Candidatus Finniella inopinata: one gene and its partner. The protein of the gene in region 1 interacts with the protein of each later gene in a pairwise test. Links are inferred from orthologs where the notes say so. Each region holds a gene or a part of one and is shown on either strand. Other genes may lie near its edges.

Region 1 (3,299 bases):
CATTGAACAACACAGAGGATGTGTATGCTGAGGACTCGGTTGTAGAGACACGACAAAGCATTCTTGCATCCCCCAATTCCAGACAATACGCATATCAGAATTTGAAAACACAGATAGAAGATAGAAAGATTACAGACGAGAAATTGTTAAACATACTCTTTGCGCGTTGGCTTCTTGATCCAGATTTGGACAAACTCCATTTGGGATCAAATGAACCCAGTTTAGCTTGTGTTTTAATGAAAGTGATCCGTCCTTATGACGCAGTATACGATATTGTTGGTATCAGTAAAGATGCTGATAAAGATGTTTTCAAAGGCTGCTTTCGACAGTTAGGCAATGAGATATTTCAACTGGGTTGGTCTAAACATGATTATGAACAGGATAATATTTTTTTCAATCGTTCTCGTTTATACGAAAGCTTCAGTAAATCCCTACACGACCTGAAAAATATGAGCTTGCCAAGTGATATGCCAGTCCAAGCTTGCTGCACGTTACAATAGTTTTACTTCAATCCAAATAAAAAATATTCGATAATCTTTTGCAAAATCTTTATAAAATTTTTACTAAATAGGTTATTTTTTTTCTATTAGTAACTTTTATGGTCAAATTAAAATTTTCTATGTGTTTCAAGCGCAAGGTCTTATCGTTGATTTTTTCCCTTTTTCTCTGTTCGATCGTTTATGGATCTGACCAAGATGATATCTTCGATGATGAAAATTTCCCTGTCACTTTCGATAACAAGCTTCCTGAAAATGATAAATTGCTTCGCCCCATAGCCGTAAAAATAGCCATTTCTTTAAGCGAAACTTCTGCCCCCATTCCTTCTGTTAAATGCAAAGCACCAATGAAAGAAGCCACAGAAACGGGTGATAATGGCTTTTCGGAGATCTTTGCAGACAACTGTCAGAACAACACTTGCATTGTGAATTAGCGTTACCTATATGTTAAGGAAACTAACACACATAAAGCTGCCGGCATGCCCCTTCAAAACATCATTGGCCTAAGCCGTGAAGAACTGATCACCCATTTTCAAGCGCACCAAATACCGAAATTTCGGGTGCAGCAGGTTTGGAACTGGGTTTATCACCACGGCGTGACCAACTTTGATCGTATGCTAAATATATCAGCCGCCATGCGCCAACAGTTGCAGGAAGTGTTTGTTATAGAGCGCCCCCAGATCGCCACCTCGCAGGTTTCTAATGACGGCACGCAAAAATGGTTGCTGCGATTCAATGATAATCAAGAGGCCGAGACGGTTCATATACCAGAGGTTGACCGGGGAACCTTATGCGTCTCCTCGCAAATTGGGTGCACGTTAACCTGTAAATTTTGCCACACGGGAACCCAAACCCTGGTCCGAAACCTAACCTCTGCCGAAATTGTGGGCCAGATGATGGTGGCCCGTGATGTGTTTGGGGAATGGCCGTCGCCCGTGGGTAACCGGCACGTATCGAACATCGTCATGATGGGCATGGGCGAGCCGTTGTACAATTACGAAAACGTCAAGAAGGCGCTGCTCATTATTATGGATAACGAGGGGATCTGTTTGTCGCGGCGGCGCATTACCCTGTCAACATCGGGCGTGGTGCCCATGATGCAAAGGTGTGGCGAAGAAATTGGGGTGAATCTGGCTGTCTCGCTGCATGCTGTGCGCAATGACGTTCGTGATCACCTGGTTCCCTTGAACAAGAAGTATCCGGTTGAGGATTTGCTTGATGCCTGCAGGCATTATCCAGGGGCCAGCAACTCGCGGCGCATCACATTTGAATATGTCATGTTGAAAGATGTGAACGACAGCAATGCGGACGCCAAGGAATTGCTGCGCCTGATTCGGGGGATTCCCGCCAAAATTAACCTGATCCCTTTTAACCCCTGGCCCGGGTCGACCTTTGAATGCTCATCAGCGATGCGTATTGAAGAATTTGCCAGTATTATTCAAAGGGCCGGCTATCCGTCGCCCGTTCGAACCCCCCGCGGGCAAGACATTCTGGCCGCCTGCGGACAATTGAAATCGGCCAGCGAACGACAAAGGAAAAGTAAGTTGGTGGAGGCAGGTACACCGATGGCAGCTGCTTGAAGCACCCCACCAGAGCTCCGTTAATGAAATATTAATTTTAACAATTTATCTTAAAATAAGAGGTTTTTTAATGCGCGTTATGTGATCGGTGATAAAGAAAATGATTATCAATAAGTCTCCAATCACATTATTAAAAAGCTTGGGCGATAAAAGATTGGCCCAATTCCATGCAGAGCGCGCTTTTAAAAACGTCAAGGCTTACGCGCATTTTTTAGAAGGAAAGGGTTTAACAACCCTCCCCGCGGCTTTTGAAACGCTTCCGTTAATGAATAAGCAAAACTATTTATTAGCATCTAATTATTTTGAGCTTCTTGCTGACGATCACCACAAAGAAACCTTATATCTGCGTTCCTCAAACTTAAAAAATTCTTTTTTTTGGCCTCAATACAACACAACAGCCATGAAAGGCCTTCTTTTAAGAAGCTATGCCGAACTGAATTATAATATCTATACAGCGCCAACAGCTTGTATCATCGCCGCATCTTTAGGAAGCTGGGCAGGTGGCACCAGTTTTGCCTATTACGCTGAAAACGTATCCGACATTACCGAATATCCTTTCTCTGTTTTTACAGCCGGCAATAATATCGATGAAATTATCGAATTCATTCTAAAATATGAACCTCTGTACGAACAATTTTTGTTAGTTCTGTGCCCTTCTTTTATAACGTATATTCTTGATACCGTTGACAGCCTGGGCCTGCACGCAAAATTTCCCTTTCACAAATTAAGATTCAGTACCCTTGGTGAACCCTTTAATGAATCATTCAGAGAGCATTTAGACACGCTTTGTTGCCCAGCGGGCGCCGGGGTCGCAACCTCCATGCTCTCTATTTATGGAAGCGCCGACACAGACCTTCTGGGGGCTGAATCTCAGGCCTCTGCCGCTATTCGTAAACTTCTTTACCAAGACAAGTCCCTTGCCACCAAAATGGGGTACAATGGGATCCTGCCCAATTTTTTTCATTTTTATGCAATCGACTATTACATCGAAGAAATTGGCGGCGACCTGTGTATCACCAAATGGCAAGGAATTCCCCTTATCCGTTACAATTTGCATGACTCCATTCAATTGTATCCTTGGAAAGAATTGCGGGCATTCATCCTGGCCCACAGACCTGACAATGATCAAAATAAAGCCTTGTATGACGTAATTCAGGATATTGGCGACCATTTGCCGGACATTGTAGCCCTGTTCGGCCGGTCAGACAGCAACTTGAAATTA
Region 2 (3,297 bases), on another replicon or contig:
GCGTATTCTAGATATTGGTTGCCTGCCAGGTGATATGCATCACTTGCCATTTCTGCTCGTTCTGATCCTTCATAATGGCGTGCGGCGAACAAAAGGTCCCCTGGGATTTTTGCACTAAGGGCTCTGCTCTTATAACTCCAGATAGCAATATTCGTGGCTATTGTAGACCACTCTTGACGCTCTGCATGTCTTTGCAAAATTTTGTAAACCAACTTGATGGCTTCATCATATTGTTTTGTAAGGTAGAGCGCCCATCCTACAGTTAACAACACTGGGGTGGTGCTTTGGTCAGGGGGGGTGCCTAGTTTTGCCAGAGTTTGTTGAAAACTCTCAAGATGAAATACGTCAACAAAACGATTGATTCCGTCTTTTTGTTCTACAATTAAATCAAAATCACAAAGGAACTGCGCAGGGCTATCTTTCAAAAAGTTATGCAGATCCTCCCAAAGAATTGGTTCCTTTTTTTCGAGTTTTGACACTAGAAAACCGCTGCTTCTTTTGCTTGCAAGAGACATCATATCTGGTTTGATGTCTGATGAAGCGGCATATGTAAGGCCCTGCAAGATCAACGTTAAGGACAATATTTTTACTATGGAATGCATGTATACTTTTTCCTCTGAAATGCTTGTTTTGGTTATGAATTTAGACTCGTACTGATATGTGTTAAAAACAGCTGCGTATAAAAGTATGAGACAATATCGATCTAAGTTCCATATGCAAAAAAGGCTTTTAAGGATAAAGCCGGAAGCTCTGATCCTGCCTTTTTTAATTATATTGGCATATGATCTATTGTTGTTGAAACGTGTTAGTTATTTTAGCTTTATTTTCTTAAATTTTTTTATCAAATAAAAAAAAGGTCTTTTGATATAAATTAAGGTGGATTTTTTCTTAAAGAAGCAATAAAGATAAAGGGTGTGATCAAGCTAAATATCATTGGTCAATTAAAATTTTTTATAATAAAATTTTACCCAACGACTTTAGGTTCCCCCAACGCTTTTTTGTAAAAGGATTATTGCTAGCTATGAACGGACATAAATCAAATACTCATGAACTTGACCTTAGACCACGCATTTCAGTTATAGGTGTTGGTGGAGCGGGGGGGAACGCTGTTAATAATATGATCCGGGCTAAGCTGGAGGGGGTGGAGTTTGTCGTCGCAAACACAGATGCGCAATCCATGGACCAGTCGTTGGTTATGCCTGAAAAACGTATTCAATTGGGACTGCATATTACCCAAGGTTTGGGCGCAGGATCTAAGCCAGATGTAGGACGTGCGTCCGCTGAAGAATCTTTAGACGAGGTTCTGGGGCATTTGCGGGGTAGCAACATGGTCTTTATCACGGCTGGCATGGGGGGTGGCACCGGAACAGGGGCAGCGCCCGTGATTGCCCGTGCTGTCAGAGAAAGTGGGATCTTGACTGTGGGTGTGGTCACAAAGCCTTTCAATTTTGAAGGGACACACCGTACCAGAATGGCTGAAAAAGGCATTGAAGAATTACAACAATACGTCGATACCCTGATCATTATTCCCAACCAAAATTTATTCCGGGTTGCCAACGAACACACAACGTTTGCTCAAGCCTTTGAAATGGCTGATAACGTTTTATGCTCTGGCGTTAGAAACGTGACCGATTTGATGATGCGACCTGGTCTTATCAATCTGGACTTCGCTGATATCAGAGCGGTTATGGCTGAAATGGGCAAGGCGATGATGGGTACTGGTGAGGCCGAGGGTGATCGCCGTGCGGTCGAGGCTGCTGACATATCGATTGATAATCCATTGCTTGATGATGTCTCGATGAAGGGCGCCAAGGGTGTTTTGATCAACATCACCGGTGGCTATGACATGACGTTGTACGAAGTTGATGAGGCTGCGAACCGGGTGCGCGAGAACGCCGACCCTGAAGCGAACATTATTTTTGGTTCCACCTTTGATGAAAAATTAAATGGGCGTATTCGTGTTTCTGTGGTTGCCACAGGCATTGGATCAAGTTTGGCTCAGCAAGCAGCGTGGAGAAATGCCGCCGCTGAGCAGATGTCTTCGTCTGCCTATATGGCAAAAGGACCAACGGTTAATGCTGCGCCTGCAGAGTCCTTGCAAAATGCAAGGCATGCTGTTTCGGCCGAACTAGATTTAGCAGCTTCACAAGAGGCACCTGCTCCAGCGGCTCCGTTAGGAACCAACCAGCAAGGCTACTATTCATCTCCAGCACCGTCTACAGCTCCTTTGGATATTCCCTCATACCAACAACAATCCCCTGGGTATGCTGAGCCATCGCCTAAGGTTGAGAGGAAACGATCTCCCTCTTTGTTTGAAAGGTTCACAGGGGTTGGACGTCAGCGTTCTCAAGAGGCTTCTATGGCTGAACAGACTTCAAAGGCACAACCTTCCGAAGATGACAGGGATCATGACGTTTTGGATATTCCAGCCTTTTTACGTCGGGGGAATCAGTAAGCACTCATGGCTCGTTTGACTGTTCTTACCGTCCCTGATGCTCGTTTGCGAGTGAAAGCTGTACCCATCTTGGGTGTGGATGACAACATTCGGCAGCTTATGGATGATATGCTAGAGACCATGTATGCTGAGGATGGGGCGGGGCTTGCTGCAACGCAGGTCGGAATTAATAAACGCGTGGTCGTGTTGGATTTGGAAGACCATGCGCCAGGCCTTGGTCCCTTAAAAATCGCCAACCCGGAAATAGTTTGGCGATCGGAAGACGTCCAAAAAAACTGGGAGGCTTGTTTGTCAGTACCAGGCCAAAGTGCACAGGTAGAGCGGCATACGGCCATTCGTTTGAAGTATCTGGATGAAAATAATACGACTCAGGAAAAAGACTTTGTCGATTGGGTCTCAGTTTGTTTACAACACGAAATTGATCATTTGCAAGGTGTTTTATATGTTGATCACCTATCGGCGTTAAGGCGAAATTTGTTAATTGAGAAGGCCAAGAAATTCAAGGCTTCTTAGTTATTTTATTGGCGAACCGTGCGTAAGTATTTTGAATTAATTTCAACTTTTATGGATTGCCAGGATTGTTTGCATAGGGATAATGTGTGAATTGGCCTCGTGCAAAATATGACGTTAGTTTGGTAAAAATTCATGAACAATTACAGAAGTGTTAAAGAATATAACCAGTCAATTCAAAAAAAACTTTCGGAAATTGCAAAACCCCTTGAAGACAATCTTTCTATTCGGTTTTTGACATACAGGCGTTTTTATAACGATGGGAATCTTCTTTATTTGTTTAATCACGAACAGTGGATGGATTATGTTCTTGGTTCATCAAATTGGGTCAG

The links.
Region 2: the proteins of rlmN (region 1) and ftsZ interact in binary tests that used the Escherichia coli proteins (3 or more experiments, as listed by UniProt). The link is inferred for Candidatus Finniella inopinata from one-to-one orthologs.

The regions. Positions count from the first base shown.
Region 1 is NZ_SCFB01000005.1:65,269-68,567, reverse strand. The notes cover bases 59-3,026. They hold rlmN (dual-specificity RNA methyltransferase RlmN), read left to right. Parts: upstream 59-976; coding sequence 977-2,077; downstream 2,078-3,026. Other genes in these bases: EQU50_RS03915 (phenylacetate--CoA ligase family protein), read left to right, coding at 2,178-3,026; EQU50_RS03925 (hypothetical protein), read left to right, coding at 647-931; EQU50_RS03930 (hypothetical protein), read left to right, coding at 59-500. Also shown: more of EQU50_RS03930, read left to right, coding at 1-58; more of EQU50_RS03915, read left to right, coding at 3,027-3,299.
Region 2 is NZ_SCFB01000002.1:49,695-52,991, reverse strand. What follows is about bases 273-3,238. They hold ftsZ (cell division protein FtsZ), read left to right. Parts: upstream 273-1,021; coding sequence 1,022-2,455; downstream 2,456-3,238. Other genes in these bases: EQU50_RS01075 (helix-turn-helix transcriptional regulator), read left to right, coding at 3,101-3,238; def (peptide deformylase), read left to right, coding at 2,462-2,968; EQU50_RS01090 (tetratricopeptide repeat protein), read right to left, coding at 273-602. Also shown: more of EQU50_RS01090, read right to left, coding at 1-272; more of EQU50_RS01075, read left to right, coding at 3,239-3,297. UniProt on the Escherichia coli protein: Essential cell division protein that forms a contractile ring structure (Z ring) at the future cell division site. The regulation of the ring assembly controls the timing and the location of cell division.